Regions from separate parts of the Pseudactinotalea sp. HY158 genome, predicted to be linked through region 1. Evidence: predicted binding sites of a transcription regulator. Region 1 holds the regulator's gene; each other region holds the start of a gene.
The links. The regulator HrcA, encoded in region 1, represses chaperone genes, less so after heat shock. The targets are predictions, from matches to a motif close to TTNGCACTCGNNNNNNNCGAGTGCNAA.
Positions count from the first base shown of each region.

Region 2: the regulator HrcA is predicted to act here: its motif matches at 4,825-4,851, upstream of groL (chaperonin GroEL).
Region 3: the regulator HrcA is predicted to act here: its motif matches at 1,554-1,580, upstream of groES (co-chaperone GroES).

Region 1 is NZ_CP045920.1:1,927,778-1,935,649, forward strand. It holds gene ybeY (rRNA maturation RNase YbeY) at 1-114, opposite strand, end outside; gene GCE65_RS08535 (PhoH family protein) at 111-1,247, opposite strand; gene GCE65_RS08540 (16S rRNA (uracil(1498)-N(3))-methyltransferase) at 1,326-2,114, opposite strand; gene dnaJ (molecular chaperone DnaJ) at 2,111-3,217, opposite strand; gene hrcA (heat-inducible transcriptional repressor HrcA) at 3,264-4,280, opposite strand; gene GCE65_RS08555 (DUF3097 family protein) at 4,440-5,291, shown strand; gene GCE65_RS08560 (hypothetical protein) at 5,415-6,485, opposite strand; gene GCE65_RS08565 (coproporphyrinogen-III oxidase family protein) at 6,758-7,872, opposite strand, start outside.
Region 2 is NZ_CP045920.1:512,122-519,993, forward strand. It holds gene GCE65_RS02200 (hypothetical protein) at 1-262, shown strand, start outside; gene GCE65_RS02205 (hypothetical protein) at 415-1,500, shown strand; gene GCE65_RS02210 (ATP-binding cassette domain-containing protein) at 1,497-2,111, shown strand; gene GCE65_RS02215 (hypothetical protein) at 2,225-3,196, shown strand; gene GCE65_RS02220 (hypothetical protein) at 3,274-4,158, opposite strand; gene GCE65_RS02225 (hypothetical protein) at 4,143-4,652, opposite strand; gene groL (chaperonin GroEL) at 4,978-6,603, shown strand; gene GCE65_RS02235 (GntR family transcriptional regulator) at 6,828-7,514, shown strand; gene GCE65_RS02240 (polysaccharide deacetylase family protein) at 7,777-7,872, shown strand, end outside.
Region 3 is NZ_CP045920.1:3,055,069-3,062,940, reverse strand. It holds gene GCE65_RS13385 (SAM-dependent methyltransferase) at 1-681, opposite strand, end outside; gene GCE65_RS13380 (hypothetical protein) at 686-847, opposite strand; gene GCE65_RS13375 (DsbA family protein) at 844-1,500, opposite strand; gene groES (co-chaperone GroES) at 1,728-2,024, shown strand; gene GCE65_RS13365 (hypothetical protein) at 2,092-2,772, opposite strand; gene guaB (IMP dehydrogenase) at 2,902-4,401, shown strand; gene GCE65_RS13355 (GuaB3 family IMP dehydrogenase-related protein) at 4,568-5,692, shown strand; gene GCE65_RS13350 (PLP-dependent cysteine synthase family protein) at 5,702-6,772, shown strand; gene GCE65_RS13345 (glycine--tRNA ligase) at 6,842-7,872, shown strand, end outside.

The sequences.
Region 1 (7,872 bases):
CTCCAGCTCGGCCTGCGGGTGCACGAACATCGCATCGAGCACGTGCCGGGCGAGGGCCACGAACTCGACCTCGTCGACGGGAGTGTCCGATTCGTTCATGATGTCGACGCTCATGCCGGTCCTTCCTGGTCGGCGCGGCCCGCCGAACGTCCCGAGTATCCCGAGTGTCCCGAATCGCCGGAGTCGACCGAGCTGCCCGGCGCGCGGCGCGGATGACCCCGCCGGACCGGGCGCCGATCCTCCGGGCCATCGCTGCGTTCGTCGTAGCCGGTGTAGGCGTCGATGATGTCACCCACGAGCCGATGCCGCACGACGTCGGCGCTCGTGAGCCGGCAGAAGGCGATGTCGTCGATCCCGGCGAGGATCTCCTGCACGACCCGAAGGCCGGAGTGTGTTCCCACCGGCAGGTCGACCTGGGTCACGTCACCGGTGACCACGATCCGAGAGCCGAAGCCGAGGCGGGTGAGGAACATCTTCATCTGCTCGGGTGAGGTGTTCTGCGCCTCGTCGAGGATGATGAAGGCGTCGTTCAGGGTGCGGCCGCGCATGTACGCCAGCGGTGCCACCTCGATCGTGCCCGCGGCCATGAGCCGCGGGATCGACTCGGGGTCGACCATGTCGTGCAGGGCGTCGTAGAGGGGCCGCAGGTACGGGTCGATCTTGTCGTTGAGGGAGCCGGGAAGGAACCCGAGCCGCTCCCCCGCCTCGACCGCGGGGCGGGTGAGCACGATCCGGTTCACCTCCTTGGACTGGAGCGCCTTGACCGCCTTCGCCATCGCCAGGTAGGTCTTGCCGGTGCCCGCGGGGCCGATCCCGAACACGACGGTGTTGCGGTCGATGGCCTCGACATAGTCCTTCTGCCCGACCGTCTTGGGGCGGATCGTGCGCCCACGGCCCGAGAGGATGTTCATCGTGAGCACCTCGGCCGGCTTGTCGGACGTGGCCGTGAGGATCCCGATCGCGCGTTCGACGGCGTCGGCCGAGAGCGGCTGGTCCGCCGCCGCGATCTGACTCAGCTCATCGAACAGCCGGTGCGCGAGGTCGACCTGGCCGGCCGGACCGGTGAGCGTGACGACGTTGCCGCGCACGTGCACGTCGAGGCCCCGGAACCCGGACTCGACGGCGCGGATCACCTCGTCGCGCCGACCGAGCAGGGCGACCATGGGAACCGAGTCGGGGATGACGACCTGGTGGGTCGCCTCGTCGGGGGACGACGGTTCTGGTGGGGAGTGCGTGGACGCGGACATGATCGGGAGGGAACCCTGAGCCTTTCTGCTGTGGCGACTGGGACTGGCGGGGCAAGGCTGAGCCTAGTGGCTGGGCGGCTACCAGCGCCCGAGCCGCGCGTTCAGGACCGTGAGAGCGGCCGGGCCGGCCGTCGAGGTGCGCAGCACATGGGGCCCGAGGAGGGTCGCCGTGCCGCCCGCGCCGGACCAGCGGGCCAGTTCCGCCTCGCTCAGTCCGCCCTCCGGGCCCACGACCACGACGACGGGCCGGTCCGCGGGCCCCGCGTCGCGCCCGCTCCCGAGAGCCATCGCCGTCAGGGGGGCCTCGGCGCTCTCGTGGAGCACGAGGATCCGGGCCCCGGCGGCGATCGCGGGTCCAAGTGGCCCGCCGACCCCGAGGATCCCGGGGCCCGCCGCGAAGCCGAGCATCCGCGGGAAGCGGGCCCGCCGGGACTGCTTGGCGGCGGCGACCAGGATCGACTCCCAGCGATGGACGCCCTTGGCCACCTTCGGGCCGTCCCAGCGGGCGACGGAGCGCTCGGCCTGCCACGCCACGACGGCGTCGACCCCGAGTTCGGTCGCGGCCTCGATGGCCGCCTCGTCGCGGCCGCCCTTGCCGAGGGCCTGCACGAGGATGAGCTCGGGGGACGGCGCCGGCTCGAGCACGCGGTCCTCGACGCCCAGCGTGAGCGACGGCGGGTTCGCGCCTACGGCGGTGGCGCGGCCGCGCAGACGGGTGCCTGCGCCGTCCACGATCTCGATCGCCTCCCCCACGCGGATCCGCCGCACGGCGACCGCGTGGCGCGCCTCGGGCCCGGTGAGTTCGAACGTGTCGCCCACCCGGGCGGCCGCCGGCAGGTCGGCGGCGAAGAACACGGGATCGGTCATCGGCTCGCGAAGGTGTCCTTGAGTCGCTGGAACACGGAGTTCTTCGTGGCCGCCACGCGGGCCTCGGGGCGCTCCTCGCCGCGGAGCACGGCGAGTTGACGCAGCAGCTCCTCCTCCTCGTCGGAGAGCCTGGTGGGCACCTCCACCTCGAGGTGGACGTTGAGGTCGCCGCGGCCCGTGCGGTTGAGGTGGCCCACCCCGAGACCCTTGAGGGTGAGCACCTGGCCGGGTTGGCTGCCGGGCGCGATGTCGACGTCGTGGATACCGTCGAGGGTCTCGAGGGTGACGACCGTGCCCAGGGCCGCGGCGGTCACGGGCAGCTCGACCGTGCAGTGCAGGTCGTCGCCACGGCGGGTGAACGTCTCGTGGCGCTGCTCGCGCACCTCGACGTACAGGTCGCCGGCGGGTCCCCCGCCCGGGCCCACCTCCGCCTTCCCGGTGAGCTTGATCCGGGTGCCGGTGTCGACGCCGGCCGGGATGTTGACCGAGATGGTCCGACGCGCCCGGACCCGGCCCTCGCCGGAGCATTCGGCGCACGGCTCGGAGATGATCGTGCCGAAGCCGCCGCAGTCGGAACACGGGGCGTTGGTCATGATGTTGCCGAAGAACGAGCGGGCCACGCGCTGCACGGAGCCGCGTCCGTGGCACGTGGGGCAGGTGGTCGGGCTGGTGCCGGGGCGGGTGCACGTGCCGTGGCACGCCTCGCACATGACGGCCGTGTCGACCTCGAGCTCCTTCGTCACGCCGAACGTGGCGTCCGCGAGCGAGATCGAGACCCGCACGAGCGCGTCCTGGCCCCGCCGGGACCGGGAGACCGGCCCGCGTTGGGTCGCCCCGCCCGCGGCGGCGGCGAAGAAGTCGAACATGTCGGAGAACCCGAAGCCGGCGCCGCTGCCGCCCTGGCTGCCGCCGACGTCGTACATCTGCCGCTTCTCCGGGTTGGAGAGCACCTCATGCGCCTCGGTGATCTGCTTGAACCGCTCCTCCGACTCCGGCCCGGCGATGTCCGGGTGGTGCTGGCGGGCCAGCTTCCGGTAGGCGCGCTTGATCTCCTCCGTGGTCGCTTCGCGGGAGACACCGAGGATCTCGTAATAGTCGCTCACTGGTTACTTTCTGGTGGTGGACGAGTTGAACTGGTCAGACCGCAGGTCAGGAGAGGGTCTTGGACAGGTATCTGGCCACCGCGTGCACGGCGGCCATCGTGGTCGGGTAGTCCATACGGGTCGGGCCGATCACGCCGAGCTGACCGAGCACGCCGGCGTCGGTGCTCGAGTACCGCCCCGCGACCACGGAGGTCTCGAGGAGGGCCTCGTCGTGGGTCTCCGAGCCGATGCGCACGGCGATCGAGGGCTCGGAGGCCATGTCCGACAGGAGCCGCAGCATGACGACCTGTTCCTCGAGTGCCTCGAGCACGGGCGAGATGGTGCGGGAGAAGTCGACGTTCGTGCGGGCCAGGTGGGCCGTGCCCGCCATGACGATGCGCTCCTCGATCTCGTCGGAGATCACCTCGAGCACCGCGGTGACGACGCCGGCGGCGGTCGGCTGGTCCTGCGCGGGGAAGGAGGCCGCGATCTGGTGCAGGGCGGTGGCGAGTTCGGGCATCCTGCGCCCGGCGCCGGCCGCGTTGATCCGCGCCCGCAGTTCGGCCAGGAGCTCCTCGGTGAGCGGCTCGTCCGCCTCGATCGTGCGTTGTTCGACCTGGCCGTTGTCGCTGATGATCACCATGAGGATGCGGGTGCTGCTCGCCGGGAGGAGCTCGACATGCCGCAGCGCCGAGCGTCGCAGCGACGGGTACCGCACGACCGCGACCTGCTGGGTGAGCTGGGCGAGCAGGCGGACGGTGCGCTCGAGGGCGTCGTCCAGGTCGACCGCTCCCTGCATGAGGGCACCGATGGCGCGGCGCTCGGCGGCCGAGAGCGGCTTGATCTCGTCGAGCCGGTCGACGAAGAGGCGGTAGCCGGCGTCCGTGGGGATCCGGCCGGCGGAGGTGTGCGGCTGGGTGATGAGCCCGGCCTCCTCGAGCAGCGCCATGTCGTTGCGGATCGTCGCGGGTGACACGCCGAGGTTGTGCCGTTCGACGAGGCTGCGCGAGCCGACCGGTTCGCGGGTGTGCACGTAGTCCTGCACGATCGCGCGAAGCACGTCGATATGCCGTTCCCGAGTCATCGCGCGCCTCCGTTCCTCGTGCTCTGGCCGTTGCCGTGACCGCCATTCGATCCCTGGGGTGGCACTCACGGTACCTGAGTGCCAATTCTACGCCGCGCAATCGCCGGGTCGCCATCGCGCCTCCCACACCGGCCGACCCGTTGTGCGTAACCTCACGCCGTGACCGATCGATACGGGCGGGATGTGCTCTCGCGTGATCCCCATCATTCCAAGCGACCGACGACGACCGATATTCCCGCCCGGACGGGGCTCGTGGTCGAGGACGTGACCTCCGGCTGGGTGGGCGCGGTGGTCCGGGTGGAGAAGTCCGGGGGTGCGCACGTGGTCGTCCTCGAGGACCGGCGGGGCGTGACCCGCACGTTCCCGCTCGGCGCGGGCTTCTGGGTCGAGGGCCGGCCCGTTCGGCTCGTACCCCCGGTGCGTCCGGCCGCCCCCGCCGCCCCGGCCCGCACGGCGAGCGGCTCGGTGGCCGTGCGCGGCGCTCGTGCCCGGACCGCGCGAGCGTCCAGGATCTGGGTGGAGGGCCGCCACGACGCGGAGCTCATCGAGAAGGTCTGGGGCGAGGACCTCCGGATCGAGGGGGTCGTGGTCGAGATGCTCGACGGTGTCGATCACCTGGCCGCCGAACTCGCCGCGTTCTCCCCCGGCCCGCGGCGCCGGGTCGGGGTGCTCGTGGACCACCTCGTGCCGGGCAGCAAGGAGTCGCGGATCGCGGCCGAGGTGTGCGCGCGCCATCCGGGCGTGCTCGTGCTCGGGCACCCGTATGTGGACGTGTGGCAGGCGGTGCGGCCGGAGCGGGTGGGCCTGGCCGCCTGGCCCGACATCCCACGGGGCATCGACATCAAGGTGGGCTCGCTGCGGGCACTCGGCTGGGAGGCGGGCAGCCAGGCGGACATCGCCCGCGGCTGGAAGCGGATCCTCGGCCGGGTGCGGGACTTCCGGGACCTCGAGCCGAGCCTGCTCGGGCGGGTCGAGGAGCTCGTCGACTTCGTCACCGCGGTGCCCGAGTAGCCGGCCGAGCACCTGGGTCACCTCGACCCGACCAGACCGCGTTCGAAGGACCCGGCCCCGCGAGAGCAGCTCGACCCCGGCCGATGCCCGGCCGGGGTCGAGTGCTGCATGGGTGGCGGGCGGTCAGCCGTGGTTCGGGGCCACCGACTGCTGCGACGGGCCCGTGAGCCAGCGGTAGAAGACCGTGCCGGCCAGCAGCGACACCGGGCCGGCGACGAGCATGCCCACGCCGCACGCGAGCATTCCGATGAAGGTCACGACGTAGGCGAGCACGAGAATGAGGATGGTCTGGCCGACGTTCTTCGAGGCGAGGTCGACACTCGCCTTGATCGCCTCGATCGTGCCCATGCCGCGATCGATCACGAAGTAGAGGGCGAAGAAGGTGAAGAAGGCGGCGATGAGCGGGAGGATGAACGTGAAGGAGAGCACCCCGTTGACCACGCCGAGCAGCAGCGCGAGCAGGAGCACGTGCACCGGGTTCCGGAACACGAAGAAGTCCCCGAACGAGGCCCGGCCGGTGTCGACGATCCGCAGCGCGCCGTGGAGGAAGGCGGCGCCGGCGAGGACGGTGGCGACCACCAGGAGGAGGCTGAGCACGATGATCCCGCCGATGCCGACGGCGAAGAGACCGGTGAAGGCCCCACCGCTGCTGTCGACGCTCAGGCTGCTGCCCGCGCCGGCGAAGAGGGTCGTGACGGCGAGCATCCCGACCACGTAGACGATGATGATCCCGATCGCCCACACGAGGATCGCACCGACGAGAACGCCCCAGTTCTTGGTGAACAGGTTCCAGCCGCGACCGAACGCGTCGGTCGCCTGCGGCCCCGTGGCCTGCTGCCCCTGGTACTGCGGCGCGGCCGGGAATCCGCCCGCGGGGCCCTGCTGATACGGCTGACCCTGCTGATACGGCTGGCCCTGCTGATACGGCTGGCCCTGCGGCTGATCCTGCGGGGCGCCATACGGCTGGCCCTGCGGCTGATCCTGCGGGGCGCCATACGGCTGGCCCTGCTGATAGGGCTGACCCTGCGGCTGGCCCTGCGGGGCGCCATACGGCTGACCCTGCGGCTGCTGCCACTGGCCCTGCTGATACGGCTGGCCCTGCTGATACGGCTGACCCTGCTGATACGGCTGACCCGGCTGGCCCTGCTGGTACGGGTCCTGGGGTGACCCCGGGGGCGGCGGGAACTGGCTCATGACTCTCCTTGCTGGGGAACCGATCGTCGCTCCTGTGGGAGTACACGAATCGGATGACGGTTGCGAACGCTAGCGAGGAAGCCGCACTCGTTCAATGCACGACCGCCGCGATTCCCCCACGGATTCTCCCACTCCCATGGGTACCTCTGCCCTCACCGGCCCCTCATCGGCCACTCGCCGGCAATCACCGCCGGCGCTGCCGAACGCGGGATTCCGTGCAGGTGAACGCCGATCCACTCCGCACTGTCCCGCGTTCGGCGCCCCGGCGGCCGTCAGGCGACGAGGCGACCCACGACCGCGTCGGCGAGCAGGCGTCCACGCCGGGTGAGACGTGCCACACCGCCGGCCGCAGCCGCGCCGTCGATGAGGCCCTGCTCGGCGAGGGCGGGCAGGCGGTCCTCGAGACCCGGTCCCACTCCCAGCCCCTCGACCAGCCGAATCCCGAGCAGGATCCGTTCGTCCTCCTGCTGGGTGGCGTCGAGGGTCTCCGACTCGGCGATCGGCAACCGCCCCTCCCGGATCCGCTGCGCGTAGGGGCGGGGATGCTTGACGTTCCAGAAGCGCGTGTCGCCGAGGTGGGAGTGCGCGCCCGGCCCGATCCCCCACCACTCCTCGTTACGCCAATACGCGAGGTTGTGCCGGCACCGGTGGTCGGCGGCGGTGTCGGCCGGCAGCCCGCCCGATCCACCCGATCCACCCGTTCCATCCGGGCGGGCCCAGTTGGAGATCTCGTACCAGCCGTAGCCCGCGGCGGCGAAGGCCTCGTCGGCGAGCTCGTACTTCGTGGCCTGGTCGTCCGGGTCGGGCATCGGGAGCTGTCCGCGTCGCACCTGGGCCGCCATCTTCGTGCCCGGCTCGATCGTGAGCGCGTAGGCCGAGATGTGGTCGGGCTCGAGCGCGATCGCGGCCTCGACGCTCGTGCGCCACTGCTCGACGCTCTCCCCCGGCGCGCCGTAGATGAGGTCGACGCTCACCGCGAGCCCGGCCGCACGCGCCCACTCGACCACGAGCGGCAGCCGCTCCGGATCGTGCGTGCGATCGAGCGTGGCGAGCACCGCGGGCACCGCGGACTGCATGCCGAAGGAGACCCGGGTGAACCCGGCGGCGGCCAGGTCCGCCAGCTCGGCCGGGCCGACCGAGTCCGGATTCGCCTCCGTGGTCACCTCGGCCCCGGGAGCGAGCCCCCAGGTCTCGTCGATGCCGGCCAGCAGCAGCCGCAGGTCGCCCACGGGGAGCAGCGTGGGCGTGCCACCCCCGAAGAAGACGGTCGTGACGCCGTCCACACGCCGCCCGCGCCGAACCAGTTCGGCCGCCGCCAGTCGCATCTCCCCGAGCGCGGTCTCGGCATACTCGTCGCGGGAGGCGCCGCCGCCGAGCTCGGTCGCGG
Region 2 (7,872 bases), 1.4 Mb from region 1:
ACTGACGTTGGATTGCAGAGTTCGGGAACTCGTGTACCTGGAGTTGGGGTATCGGTACAGCGAGCCGGCATCGATGGATGAGGCGCTGCTCGATGGTGCGCGAGAGTGCCTGCAAAAGTCCGGGTGGGAGTTCACGGGCGATGAGCGGAATTTCGATGATCTGGTCGCAGTTGGAGGCGAAGGCTCCCAGGACGGGGTTACGGACTGCCTGGTTCCCGTCTGGCTCAAGTTCTATCCAGGGGAGTCGCTCTCCGTTCCGTGAGTCGGGGCAAGTCCGTGTGCGACAACAGTTCGAAGCTACCGGCACCCGGTCGCGCGGGCCCAGCCGGACAGTTGACGGCCCATCCATGTGGTGCCATCGGCCGGTATGGTCAGGGGATATTGACGGCCTGACGGCGGGAGGTTGACCAGTCGATGGAGAAGTCGGATTCTCGAGTCGGTCGGACCGTCTTTCTGGCTGCCTTGGTGGTGTGGCTGCTGGCCCCGGTCGTGTTGATCGCGGTGGTGCAGGCACATCAACAACGGGTGGTGCTTGTACAGACACCGGAGGTGTTGGCGCCGGTGACGGCGAGCGTTGAGTCCGCCGGCGCGGTCGAGATCGCGATCGACTGGGGCAGGCAGGTGCGCCTGATCGCTCCCGGCTGGTCCGGGACGGTGGAGCAGGTACACGTCGAGCCCGGCGACCGGATCGAGGATGGGTCGCCTGTGATCACGATCGATGGAATCGAGCGGCGGGCGGCATTGACTCCGCGTCCGTTCACCCGTCCGCTGTCGATCGGCGATCGTGGCGCGGATGTCCGGATGCTGCATGAATGGCTGGCCGAGTCCGGGTACCCGGGTGCTGAGGGAGAGGTGTTCACTGCCGGGACGATGGAGCGTGTCCGGGCGCTGGCCGCCGACATCGGTGCGAAGCGGCCGGCGGCCTTCGACTGGACGTGGTTGGTCTATCTGCCGGAGGAGTTCACTGTCGGGTCGGTGGAGGCGCTGGTCGCTGCGCCGGCGCCCGCTGCTGGTGAGGCGGTCGTGCTCGGTGCCGCTGCAATCAAGGACACCCTGATCGTGGAGCCGGGCAGCGTGCCTGAGCGTCAGGCGGGCGAGGAGAATGTGGCGCAGACCGCCTTTGAACAGATCCCGGCCGATGCGGTGGTCACGGTGCCTGTGGGGGCCGAACTGCGCGTGCGGGACGAGCCGGTCGTGGTCGGCGAGGACGGTCGGCGACTCGAGAATCCGGATGTGCTGGAGCGGGTCCCCTCGGGCGCGGCGTCGGTGCCCGCTGTTTTGGTATACAGAGATGACGAGGCACTCATGCTGCCCTCGGCGGCGGTCTGGGTCGGCGCAGGGGCCGACACATGCGTGTTGCGGGTCGAAGGTGACGAGCGGGTGACGGTCTCGGTTACTGTCGCTTCGGGAGCCAATGGGCAGGCACTGGTGACGGGAGATCTGAGCGTTGGAGATCGGGTGGTGCTGGCGCCGCCTGCCGCAGCGAGGGGGTCCTGTTGAGCAGTGCGCTGGTGCGGCTGAGGCAGGTGACCAAGTCCTTCGGTAGCCGTCAGGTGCTGACCGGCCTCGATCTGGAGATCCGGCCGGCCCACTCGGTCGCCTTGCTGGGGCCTTCCGGGGCAGGCAAGTCGACGCTGCTATCGATCATCGCCGGTCTCTTGGCTCCTGATGGTGGCTCGATCGAGAGAGCGCCCGGGGTGGAGACGGTCTGGATCGTTCAGAATGCACCGATGTTGAACCGGCGCTCGGCGTTGGAGAACATCATGGTCGGCGCCTTGTCCTTGGGCGCGGCGGAGGGGGTGGCGCGGTCCAAGGCGAGGGAGGCAATGCAGCGGCTCGGCCTGTCCGACCTGGCTCGCACGCGTGGGCACCGACTCTCCGGCGGTGAACGGCAGCGGGTGGCGGTCGCGCGTGGCCTGCTCGCCGGGGCGAATCTCTTGCTGGTGGATGAACCGACGGCCTCGCTCGACGCCGACTCCAGAGAACTGGTGCTGCGGGCTATCCATGGGGCCGTGGCGGCCTCGTGTGCCGCTGTAGTGGCTACACACGATGACGAGGTGGCCCGCTCCTGCGATGAACAGATCCGGCTCAGGGATGGACGAGTGACGTGAGCCGTGACGGCGCCCGCGGCGCACGGTGGCGTACTCGCCAGGTCGTCCGCGAGGCCGTGTGGGACCTGTGCGCGGCACGAGTCCAGAGCGGCATCGTGGCTACGACCGCCTTGGTGACCGCAGCGGTCATGGTCTTCGTCGCCGCTCTCACTCTGGCCGGCATCGCCGCACGTGAGGATGTCGCCTACTGGAACGGCCGGGACGTGCTGGAGGTGGTGTTCAATGAGGGGCGTTGGGATGTGGCTCGGTGCGAGCAGTTGAACGCGGTGACCGGAGTCGCCTCGGCCGGGGCGGTGCTGGATGGTCGAAACATCATGATCGGCACCGAACCGGCGAGTCGGTATTCGATCGAACGAGTGACGCCTGGATACCTGCACGTCGTGTTCCCGGACCTGGAGTTTCACGGGGAACCAGGCCTAGTCGCCGGGCCCCTCGTGGCCGAGCGCTTCGGGCTCGTCCGTGGCGGTGATATCGCCGTACGCGAGGCCACTGGCCTTCCTCGGGTGCTCCCGGTCAGCGCCGTGGCTCATCCGTCGGCGCGTGCCGACGGGCAGGCACGCCGTCTGTTCGAGGTGATGCCTGCTACCGGGGTGGCCGCCGGCTGCCTGGTGTCCCCCGAACACGGGGCTACGGCACAAGTGCAGGCATTGCTCACGGATTGGTGGCCCGCACCGGCACGGGCCATCACGTTCCCAGTCGAGGACACCGGCTCTGGCCGAACCCCGCAGCAAGAGCTCGGCTCCTCCTGGGCACACCTCGGTTGGCTTGCCACAGTGCCCGTGCTCGCGATCTTCCTGGTGCTCGCGTGGTCGAGGCGTTCTGAGATCGCCCTCTATCGGTTGCACCGGCTCACCCGCGCCCAGGCTCTCCTCATGCACGCCGTCACGGTCCTGTTCGTAGTGTTGCTGCCGTGGCAGGCAGGCACCGCGGTGGGGCTTGCGGCCTTCATCCTGGCGGACGGGGGCACTCTGCTCACCCCCGTATTGATACCTGTGCTGGCGCAGTCGCTCATCATGTTGGCCCTCGGCCCGCCATTGGCCTGGCTGCTCACCGCTCGCACCCTGGCCGCGATCCGCGGCGCCTGAGGATACGATCGGCGATCGGCCCACCCTCTCCGGGGCGCGGTGTGCCGGAAGAATTCTAGGGCCGGGCGAGACGTCCTCTAAGCCGGGGCGACCTCGCTGCGGCGCCCGATGCGCCGACGCAGCCAGGCCGGGATCCGCTCGAGCGGAAGGAACGCCGCCCAGCACACGACCGTGGGCAGGAAGTGGATCCCCAGCGCGAGGTACGTGGCCAGGTGGAACAGCACGAACGTGGCCACGAGCGCGTAGAGCCACTTGCCCCGCAGGAACAGCACGACCGGGGAACAGAACTCGAGGAGGAGCAGCGCCCACTGCCCCACGATGAGCAGCCACGGGAAGTCGAGGGTCCAGCGGATGAGGTCCGATCCGCGGCGCATGATCGCCCAGACGAACACGGCCCCGTTCGCCCACACCCACGGTGTGCCCGAGCGGGTCCACTTGCTGATCGCCGATCCGAAGTAGGTGAGGATCGTGAACACCTGCACGACGCGCAGCACCCAGCCGACGCGCTCGCTCGAGCCGGTGTCGCCGAAGCGGGCCACCCCGACCGTGGGCAGCACGAGCACCGCGACCATGAGCGCCATGTGATCGTGGCTCACGTAGGAGAAGCCCTGCGAGTTGAGCATCCAGAGCCAGAACCCCAGGCCGGCGACCCAGCCGGCGGCGCGCTGGAAGGCGCCGATCGCCGCGCAGACCGAGGCGAGTGTCACGACCCAGAAGAGCACCTGACCGCCCGTGACGCCGAGCGTCGGCAGCTGCAGGATCCGGGCCACGAGCGTGGGCTGGTACAGCTCCGGAACGTAGCCGTGCGGCACGACGTCCGTCGCGACGTAGAGCATGTCGAAGATGAGGAAGAGGTAGACGAGGGTGCGCAGCACAGCCACCCGTGCGAGCGGCATCGGCTTGAACCACCAGCCGCTCACGGCCGAGCCGGCTCGGGCGAGGGCGCTCATCCGGCGTGCCATTCCACGAGGATCTCCACGGTGGGTTCGCCGTCGGCCTCGCCGTCCCGCAACTGCTGGGTCGAACGCTTGAGGTAGAGCACCTCGGGCAGTGGCCTGCCCGGGTTGAGCTGCGCGTAGGAGCGGGCGAAGACGCCGAGCAGCTCCGGATCGTCGATGAAGCGCTGCAACTGGCCCTCGACCTCGGCCCGCCCGGTCCCGACCACGTGCTCACTCAGAGCGACGTGGCGATCCTCGGCGTCGGGGAAGTCGGCGCGCAGGGTGACCGAGCGGACGGTGCCGTCGAGATCGCGCGGCGTGGCGTACTGCGACAGCGAGCCGAGTGGGAACCAGTCGTTCGTGTCCACGATCTGCCCGGCGGTGAGCACCGCGAGGGCGGCGAACGTAGCCGTGAGCCGCCACGCCTTCGAGAAGGGTCGCAGCGGTCGGGAGGCACGGTCGGGCGGAGGGGCGTCGTTGCCGGAGTCCTGCGACTCGGTCGTCGGCGGCGTACTCATATCTCGTAATGCTCTCACGGGCCCCCGAGGTTACAGCCGTGGGGGCGCGGCATCGGCGAGTCGGCGGCGGGCGGATGGGCCCGGGGCCCAGGACGCGGGGCCGCGCATGAGCCGGATCACAACCCGGCCGGTGTCGCCTTGCACTCTCGGGCCTTGAGTGCCAATAATGGGCTTAGCACTCTCGCCATGAGAGTGACAGTCGCACATCTGGCCAGTAGGGCGAGGCGGATCCGAGGCGCGGGACGTGACCGCGGTGAGGGACCGTCGTCCGTCGCGGGCGTTCTGCCGGCCGTTCAATGCCAGTACCGGAGGATCAAAACCCGACATGGCCAAGATCATTGCCTTCGATGAGGAGGCCCGCCGCGGTATGGAGCGTGGACTGAACGTCCTCGCCGACACCGTGAAGGTCACCCTCGGCCCCAAGGGCCGCAACGTGGTTCTCGAGAAGAAGTGGGGCGCCCCCACGATCACCAACGATGGTGTGTCCATCGCCAAGGAGATCGAACTCGAAGAGCCGTTCGAGAAGATCGGTGCCGAGCTCGTCAAGGAGGTCGCCAAGAAGACGGACGACGTCGCGGGCGACGGCACCACCACCGCCACCGTGCTCGCCCAGGCGCTCGTGCGTGAAGGACTGCGCAACGTGGCCGCCGGTGCGAACCCGGTCGCGCTCAAGCGCGGTATCGAGAAGGCCGTCGAGGCCGTGACCGAGAGGCTCTTCGCGCAGGCCAAGGAGGTCGAGACCAAGGAGCAGATCGCCGCCACCGCCGCGATCTCCGCCGGCGACGACCAGATCGGTCAGCTCATCGCCGAAGCCCTCGACAAGGTCGGCAAGGAGGGCGTCGTCACCGTCGAGGAGTCGAACGCCCTGGGCCTCGAGCTCGAACTGACGGAGGGTATGCGCTTCGACAAGGGCTACCTGTCCGCCTACTTCGTCACCGACGCCGAGCGTCAGGAAGCCGTGCTCGAGGACGCCTACGTGCTCCTCGTCGAGGGCAAGATCTCGAACGTCAAGGACATGCTCCCGCTGCTCGAGAAGGTCATGCAGTCGGGCAAGTCGCTGTTCATCATCGCCGAGGACGTCGAGGGCGAAGCCCTGGCCACCCTCGTCGTGAACAAGATCCGCGGCCTGTTCAAGTCCGTGGCCGTCAAGGCCCCGGGCTTCGGCGACCGCCGCAAGGCCATGCTGCAGGACATCGCGATCCTCACCGGCGGCCAGGTCATCTCCGAGACCGTCGGTCTCAAGCTGGAGAACGCCGACCTGTCGCTGCTGGGCACGGCCCGCAAGGTCGTCGTGACCAAGGACGAGACCACGATCGTCGAGGGTGCGGGCGACGCCGAGCAGATCGCCGGCCGGGTCTCGCAGATCCGCGCCGAGATCGACAACTCGGACTCGGACTACGACCGCGAGAAGCTCCAGGAGCGCCTCGCGAAGCTGGCCGGCGGCGTGGCCGTCATCAAGGCCGGTGCCGCGACCGAGGTCGAGCTCAAGGAGCGCAAGCACCGCATCGAGGATGCCGTGCGCAACGCGAAGGCCGCCGTGGAGGAGGGCATCGTCGCCGGTGGTGGCGTGGCGCTCATCCAGGCGTCCAAGGAGGCCTTCGAGGTGCTCGAGCTCGACGGTGACGAGGCGACCGGCGCGAACATCGTTCGCGTCGCCGTCGACGCGCCGCTCAAGCAGATCGCGGTGAACGCCGGCCTCGAGGGCGGCGTCGTCGTGGAGAAGGTGCGTCACCTCGAGCCCAACCACGGCCTCAACGCCGCGACCGGTGTGTACGAGGACCTCCTCGCCGCCGGCGTGAACGACCCGGTCAAGGTGACCCGTTCCGCTCTGCAGAACGCCGCCTCGATCGCGGCCATGTTCCTCACCACCGAGGCCATTGTGGCCGACAAGCCGGAGCCGGCCCCGGCCGCCGGCGGTGGCGAGCCCGACATGGGTGGCATGGGCTTCTAGTCCAGCCGCAGCAGCGCCGTCCTCGGCCCCGGAACCGACCTGGTCGGTTCCGGGGCCGAGGTGTCTTCGGGGGTAGTTCGCGTCTCTGGGACTGACGCTTGTTGGGGGTAGTCAGGGAGCGCGAACGCATCCCCGGTCTTGACGACCGACTGAAGGTGGCAAGGTAGCATGAGGCGAACGTGCCAACACGGGTCTGTGACAGCGCCGGAGGGAGTCGTCCGACAGTGACAGTCGACAAGGACGTGCGGTCGCGGACGACCGGGGAGGCCGACGCCGTCGAGCAGCCGATTCCACACAAGGTCTACCGTGCCGTGCGGGAATCGATTATTCGGGGAGAGTACCCTCCGCATCTTCGGCTGAGCGAGGAGAATCTGGCGAAAGAACTTGGAGTCTCCCGGGTGCCTCTGCGCGAGGGCTTTCGAATGTTGTCACGAGACGGGTTTATCCATCAGCGCCCACACCGCAGCGCGGTGGTGAGGGAATGGACCCCGGACCAGGTGTCGGAGCTCTACGACGTAAGATTGGTCTTCGAGGTCAAGGCGGCAGGGTTGGCGGCCCAACGGGTGGCCGGCGGGGGAGACCCGCGGCCACTGTGGGAGACGCTCGACTCGATTCGTGACGGGCAGGCTCCGCTCGATCCGCTCACGGCGGCCGAGCTGAGTACTCGGTTCCACCGAACGATGGTGGAGTTGACGGAGAACCCGCTCCTCATATCGATCGTCGAACCACTGTTCCCGCAGATGGTCTGGCACTCCTATCTCACCCGCAACCACCAACCGGGCGTTTCGCACCGAGAGCACGCAACTATCGCAGAGGCCATTACCGCGGGAGACCCGGCGTTGGCGGAGGCCACCACCTATGTTCACATCAGGCGCGGACGAGAGATGAGCCTGAAGGCGGCCGAGCACTGAGACGCCGGCCGTCGACGCGCCTGCGTTCCAGGCGGCCTGCGGTTGCGGTTGGGCGAGCAGCACGGTTCGCGGATTTCCGGTAGCCGGACTGTCCCAGCGTGGCGTGCGCCAGGCGCATCATTGCACCAACGCGGGGGCGCGCAGCCACCCTGCTCCGCACTCCTACGGACGGGCGTCCGACGTCTCGCGTCGATTTTGGGGCTTGACAGGCCTTCGTCGCCAGTGCACGCTGTGTTATACAAACTTCACCCAATGAGGGGTTTTGAGTGACCTCAAGGGCGATCTAGTAGCACAGGAGGTAGGTCCCTTGGATCTGGACTGGACATCGAACGCGGGCGAGCGAATGCGCGACTTCCGC
Region 3 (7,872 bases), 1.1 Mb from region 1:
CACGGAGCCGTCGATGCCGATCCACTCGGCGTGGGTCTCGCTCGGAAGCGCCGAATACGGCACCCCGGGCCCGACCTTCACCCCGAGCGGGCGGCGGTGGCGCAGCTCGAGCACGGCGTCGAGGTTCGGGGAGTAGGAGGCCGGGTCGAACACCCGGGTGCCGCGGCGGGTGCGCCGGGCCGGATCCATGAACACGGCATCGAGCCCGTCGAGGTCGGTGGCGAGCGCGTCGCCGTGGCGCACGCGGGCCTCGGGGAAGGGCCGCAGGTTGACCGCGGCGATCCGGGCGGTCAGCTCGTCCAGCTCGACCGCGAGCACCCCGAGCCCCAGCGCCGCCAGCGCGAGCGCGTCGCCGCCGATGCCGCAGCCGAGGTCGCCCACCCGGGACATCTCGGCCCGCGCGAACCGCCGGGCGTGGCGGGCCGCGATCTCCAGCCGCGTCGCCTGTTCGAGGCCGTCGGGGGTGAAGAGCATGGACCCGGCGAACTCCCCGAACTTCGCCGCGGCCTTGGCCCGCAGCCGCGACTGGGTCAGGGCGGCCGCCACGAGGTCGGCGTCCATCCCCTGGGCGCGCAGCGCCGAGCCGAGCTGGAGCGCCTGCGCCTCGTCGTACGGGGGCAGGCCGCCCAGGAAGGCCCACCCGTCCGGGGTCAGCAGGAGGTCGAGTCCGCGGGTGTCCACGGGGTCAATCCTGCCAGGGGGTCGAACCTACGGACGGCGCCCGGGCGTCGTCCGTAGGCTTCTCGCCGTTCTCATCGGGAGGGAGTGCGGCCTCGCCCGGCAGCGCGCATGCGCCGCCGACGCAGGCCGCGCCCTCGTCGGCGCCGATCATCGTGAACTCGCTCACGACTCCTCGGCCGCCTGGCGCAGGGCCGAGACGAACACGTCGGGGCGCTGCGCCCCGGAGACCCCGTAGCGGCCGTCGATGACGTAGAACGGCACGCCGGAGATGCGGAAGGCGCGCGCCTGGGCGATATCGGCCTGCACGGCGGCGCGGTGGCGGTGATCGGTCAGCGCGGCGAGCGCCTCGGCGCGGTCGAGGCCGATCTCGGCGGCGAGGTCGGCGAGCTCGGCGGCCTCACCGAGGTGGCGCCCCTCGGTGAAATAGGCGCGCAGGAGCCGCTCCGTGCACTCGGCCTGCAGGTCGTGCTCCTTCGCGAAGTGGAGCAGCTCGTGGGCGAGCAGCGTGTTCGTGTGCCGGAGCGAGGCGAAGTCGTACACGAGACCCTCGGTGGCCGCGAGCTCGGTCATCTGGGCGAGCATCTCCTCGACCTGCGCGGCCGGCAGGCCCTTGTGCGCGGCGAGGAAGTCGACCTCGGAGCCCTCGAAGTCGACCGGGGTGTCCGGGGAGAGCTCGAAGGAGTGGTAGGTCACGTTCACAGTCGGGGCGTCGGGGGCCGAGCCGAACGTGGCGAGAGCCTTCTCGAACCGACGCTTGCCGATATAGCACCAGGGGCAGGCGATGTCCGACCAGATGTCGACCGTGATGGGGTGGCTCATGTGCTCGTCAACCTCGGGGCGGGGGCGCCTATTCCGGCCGCTCCGAGACCGTCTTAGCACTCGCCTTGACCGAGTGCTAAGAACTGTCTAAATTGAGCAGTGGGACTTCGCGAGAAGTCACGCAGGTCACGCCTCCAGCGTTGCTCGACCCCCGCGACGGCGGGTGACGCATCCGGCGTTGCCCTACTGTCCTGTTCAGTTTCTTGAATGCGAAGGGGAGGTCCGCAGTGTCGGTCTCCATCAAGCCGCTCGAAGACCGGATCGTCATCAAGACGCTCGAGGCCGAGCAGACCACTGCGTCCGGATTGGTTATCCCGGACACCGCCAAGGAAAAGCCGCAGGAGGGCGAGGTCGTCGCGACCGGTCCCGGCCGCGTGGACGACAACGGCAACCGGATCCCGGTGGACGTTGCCGTCGGCGACGTCGTCATCTACTCCAAGTACGGCGGCACCGAGGTCAAGTACGCGGGTGAGGAGTACCTCATCCTCTCGGCGCGCGACGTGCTCGCGGTCGTCGAGAAGTAACTCGCACCACGGCATCACGAAGGACCCCGGCCGCTCGGCCGGGGTCCTTCGCCGTTGGCCGGAGACCTCAGGGGGAGAAGGCGGTCACCTCGGCGACGGCGCCGTCCGACATGTGCACGGTGAGGTCGATCGTCGCATCGTCGGGTGTGACGCCCGGCCACCAGGCGGCGTAGAAGCCGTGCTCGACGGTCGCGTTGATCGTCTCCGGGGGCTCGTCGAGGGCGTCGGGGTCCAGGTCCGGGCCGCGCTCATGGATCTCGATCCCGGTGACCTTCTCCCCGACCCGGCCGACGAGGGTCGTCAGGGTGTCCTCGCCGGTGCCGCCGGTGTGCAGGACGAGGGTGGCGACCTCCCGGGGCTCGAGGGAGGCCGGCGGCGCGTCGCGGCTGAATCCGCCCGCGGCCAGGACCTCCCCCTCGGGGCCGAGGCACAGGTCGAGGCCAGCGGGGTACTCGACGAGCAGGAACAGGACGGAGCCGCGTTGCTCGGCGATCGGGATCGACGACGGCGTGACGCCGCCCCGGTCGCCCCCGGCCGCGCACTCGTGTGCCGCCGCGAGCGCGTCCTGTGACAGGACCGGCTCCGGCTGCGGCGTCCAGGACGCGAAGGCGGACTGGGGCGATCGGGTCGACTGGAACGAGAGGTAGGCGGCCGCGGCCGCGGCGAGCACCACGACGATGACGCTCACCGTCACCTGCCGGCGCCGCCTCGCCTGCTCGGGGGTCCGGTGACCATCGTGTCCGGGCATCGGTCGCCTCCAGGACGTGGGGTGCATGGGCCCTCCACGGTAGGCGGGAACGGGCCGACTGGTCCAGGGGAGCGGGAGGCGGGCGGGCGTCGTCCCGGCGCTGACGACCCCACGGTTACACTGGCGAACGTGACTGCCGATCCCTTCGCATTTGTTGGACTGACCTACGACGACGTGCTGCTGCTGCCGGGGGAGACGGACGTCATCCCGAGCGAGGCGGACACCACGAGCCGCCTCACCCGCGAGATCGACGTGGCCGTGCCGCTGCTGTCGGCCGCGATGGACACCGTGACCGAGTCGCGGATGGCGATTGCGATGGCCCGCCAGGGCGGCATCGGTATCCTGCACCGCAACCTGCCGATCGCCGATCAGGCCGCCCAGGTCGACGTGGTCAAGCGCTCCGAGTCGGGCATGATCACCTCCCCGGTCACGGTCGGGCCCGAGGCGACGCTCGCCGAACTCGACGAGCTGTGCGGCCTCTACCGGGTCTCCGGGCTGCCGGTGGTCGACGACGCGGGCGTGCTGCTCGGCATCATCACCAACCGCGACCTGCGGTTCGTGCCCCGCGGCGACTACGCCCGCCTCACCGTGCGCGAGACGATGACGGCGATGCCGCTCATCACGGGCCACGTGGGCATCGAGCAGGACGACGCCGCCGCGATCCTCGCCAAGCACAAGGTGGAGAAGCTCCCCCTCGTCGACGACGCGGGCACCCTGCGCGGGCTCATCACGGTCAAGGACTTCGTCAAGTCCGAGCAGTACCCGCTCGCGACCAAGGACTCCGAGGGCCGGCTCATGGTCGGGGCCGCCGTCGGCTTCTTCGGCGACGCCTGGGACCGGGTGAGCGCGCTCGTCGAGGCGGAGGTCGACGTCATCATCGTCGACACCGCGAACGGCCACGCCCGGCTCATGCTCGACATGGTGCGCCGGCTCAAGTCCGACCCGGCCACGAGGCACGTGCAGGTCGTCGGCGGAAACGTCGCCACCCGCGCGGGCTCGCAGGCGATGGTCGACGCGGGCGTGGACGCCGTCAAGGTCGGCGTCGGGCCGGGCTCGATCTGCACCACCCGCGTGGTCGCCGGCGTCGGCGTGCCGCAGGTGACGGCCGTGTACGAGGCCGCCCTCGCCGCCCGCCCGGCCGGGGTGCCCGTGATTGCGGACGGCGGACTCCAGTATTCGGGTGACATCGCCAAGGCGCTGGTCGCCGGGGCGAGCACGGTCATGGTCGGCGGGCTCATCGCCGGCTGCGACGAGTCCCCGGGCGACCTCGTGTACGTCAACGGCAAGCAGTTCAAGCAGTACCGCGGCATGGCCTCCCTCGGCGCGATGCAGTCCCGCGGGGATCGGCGCTCCTTCTCCAAGGACCGCTACTTCCAGGGCGATCTGAACGACGACGAGATCATCACCGAGGGCATCGAGGGCCGTGTGGCCGCGAAGGGCTCCCTCTCCCAGGTCGTGCACCAGCTCGTGGGCGGGCTGCACCAGTCGATGTTCTACGTCGGCGCCCGCACGATCCCGGATCTGCAGGAGCGCGGCAAGTTCGTGCGGATCACCGCCGCCGGGCTCAAGGAGTCCCACCCCCACGACGTGCAGATGATCTCCGAGGCCCCGAACTACGCGAGCCGGTAGGCGCCGCCGCCGTCGAACGGTGGATCTGGCCCCCGGACCGGTCGAATCAGGGGCCTAAGCCACCGTTCGGTCCGTGTCGGGACCTCGGCGACCTGTGTCGTCTCACATGCGCGCAGGCGAGCGCAACGGGACTCGACGATTCCCGATCCCCGGTAGCCTGATGCCCGTGAGCAACGAGATCGAGATCGGCCGAGGCAAGCGGGGACGCCGCGCCTACTCCTTCGACGACATCGCGGTGGTGCCCTCCCGGCGCACGCGCGACCCGGAGGAGGTCTCCGTCGGCTGGCAGATCGACGCCTATTACATGGATATCCCGGTCATGGCCGCCCCGATGGACTCGGTCATGAGCCCGGCCACCGCGATCACGCTCGGCAAGCTCGGCGGCATCGGCGTGCTCGACCTCGAGGGGCTGTGGACCCGCTACGAGGATCCCGAGCCCGTGCTCGCCGAGATCGCCGAACTCACCCCCGAGGCGGCCACCGCCCGGATGCAGGAGCTGTACGCGGCCCCGATCATCCCCGAGCTCATCACGAGCCGGCTCTCCGAGATCCGTGCGGCCGGCGTCACCGTGGCCGGCGCCCTGAGCCCGCAGCGCACCCAGGAGCACTGGCGCACCGTGGTGAGCGCGGGCGTGGACCTGTTCGTCATCCGCGGCACGACCGTGTCCGCCGAGCACGTCTCCTCCCACGCCGAGCCCCTCAACCTCAAGCGGTTCATCTACGAGCTCGACGTGCCCGTGATCGTCGGCGGGGCGGCCACCTACACGGCCGCGCTCCACCTCATGCGCACCGGCGCGGCGGGCGTGCTCGTCGGCTTCGGCGGCGGCGCAGCGCACACGACGCGCCTCTCGCTCGGCATCCACGCCCCGATGGCCTCGGCCGTGGCCGATGTGGCCGCGGCCCGGCGCGACTACCTCGACGAGTCCGGCGGCCGGTACGTGCACATCATCGCCGACGGCGGCGTCGGCCGCTCCGGCGACCTCGTCAAGGCGGTCGCGTGCGGGGCGGACGCCGTCATGCTCGGGGCGGCGCTCGCCCGTGCCGAGGAGGCCCCCGGCCGCGGCTGGCACTGGGGCAGCGAGGCGCACCACCCGACCCTGCCGCGCGGGGAGCGCGTGCACGTGGGCACGGTCGGCACCCTCGAGCAGATCCTGCTCGGTCCCGGCGGTCAGGCCCAGGGCACGGTCAACCTCATCGGGGCGCTGCGCCGCGCGATGGCCACGACCGGCTACTCCGACCTCAAGGAGTTCCAGCGGGTCGAGGTCGTGGTCTCCCCCTACACGCCCCGCTGACCCGTGGCCGTGAGTACCGTCGCCGATCGGCGCACCTGGACCACCTGGGCGCTGAGCCGGCTCGACGCCGAGGCCACCCGGTGCGGCGAGACGCCGCTGCTGCAGTTCCCGCTGCCCGTGGACTGGGGGATCGACCTCTACCTCAAGGACGAGTCGAAACAGCCCACCGGCAGCCTCAAGCACCGCCTCGCCCGGGCCCTGTTCATGTACGCCCTGTGCAACGGCCGACTCGAGCCGGGCCGGCGGGTCATCGAGGCCTCGAGCGGGTCGACCGCCGTGAGCGAGGCGTATTTCGCCCAGCTGCTCGGACTGCCGTTCGTGGCCGTCATGCCCCGGGGCACGAGCCGGGCGAAGATCGATCGGATCGTCGCCTACGGCGGCACCTGCCACCTCGTGGACGACCCGAGAACGATCTATGCCGAGTCCGAACGCCTCGCGCTCGAGACCGGCGGGCTCTACCTCGACCAGTTCACCTACGCCGAACGCGCCTCGGACTGGACCGGCCCGCTGAACATCGCCGCCGGCGTGCTCGACCAGCTGAGCAAGGAGCGCCACCCGGTGCCCCGGTGGGTGAGCATCGGCGCCGGCACCGGCGGCACGTCGGCGACCTTCGGGCGCTACCTGCGGCTCGCGGGCTACGACACCGCGGTGTGCGTCGCCGACCCCGAGGGCTCGGCCTACGCCTGCGCCTGGGAGACCGGCGACCTCACGACCACGGCGACCGGCTCCCGGATCGAGGGGATCGGCCGGCCCCGCGTCGAGGCCTCCTTCATCCCCGAGCTCGTGGACTCGGTCGTGCGCGTGCCGGACGGGGCGAGCATCGCCGCGATGCGCTTCCTCTCGGTCCAGCTCGGCCAGCCGGTCGGCGGCTCCACCGGCACCGCGCTGTGGGCGGCGCTGGAGAAGATCACCGCGATGCGCGCGGCCGAGGAGAGGGGGAGCGTGGTGGCGATCATCTGTGACGCCGGCGACCGCTACCTCGACACCTATTACGACGACGCCTGGGTCGCCTCCCAGGGCATCGACCTGGCCCCGTACACGGGCCGGCTGAGCGAGTTCGCGACACCCGCGCGCGGGTGAGCGGGCGCCGTCCATACTCTGAACAGGCGGTTGAACCGAACCGCCCGCGCGGCTCGGTACCCTAGCAGGGTGCTCACCGTTCAAGACGCCCTGCTGACGCTGCAACAATTCTGGACCGATCGTGGCTGCCTCGTGACCCAGCCGTTCAACACGGAGGTCGGTGCGGGCACGATGAACCCCGCGACGATCCTGCGCGTGCTCGGGCCCGAGCCGTGGCACGTGGCCTACGTCGAGCCGAGCGTGCGCCCCGACGACGCCCGCTACGGCCAGAACCCGAACCGGCTCCAGCAGCACACCCAGTTCCAGGTGATCCTCAAGCCGGACCCGGGCAACCCGCAGGAGCTCTACCTCGACTCGCTGCGGGCGCTCGGGATCGACGTCGACGCCCACGACGTGCGCTTCGTCGAGGACAACTGGGCGCAGCCGGCGATCGGCGCGTGGGGGCTCGGCTGGGAGGTGTGGCTCGACGGGCTCGAGATCACCCAGTTCACGTACTTCCAGCAGGTCGGCGGGCAGAACCTCGACCCGGTGTCGGTGGAGATCACCTACGGCGTCGAGCGGATCATGATGGCCCTGCAGGGGGTCACGCACTTCAAGGACATGGTCTACGCCGAGGGCGTGAGCTACGGCGAGATCTTCGCCCAGGGCGAGTACGAGATGTCCCGCTACTACCTCGACGACGCGGACGTGGCCACGAACCAGGAGCTCTTCGCCCGCTATATCGGTGAGGCGGAGCGGATGATCGAGGCGCGCCTGCCCGTGCCCGCGCACACGTACGTGCTCAAGAGCTCGCACGCGTTCAACGTGCTCGACTCGCGCGGCGCGATCTCGACCACCGAGCGGGCGCAGGCGTTCTCGACGATGCGCCGGCTCGCGCGTGAGGTGTCCGCGCTGTGGGTCGCCCGCCGCGAGGAGCTAGGCTTCCCGCTCCTGGACGGCGCGGCGCCCGGGCTGCGCAACGATTCCGTCATGCCGCCGGCCGCCGGCGAGCCGATGGACGGCGATGAGCTCGCCTCCCGTAGCGAGGCCCTGCGGGGCGCGGCCCCGGAGCTGCTGGCGATCGAGATCGGCGTCGAGGAACTGCCGCCGCACGTGCTCGA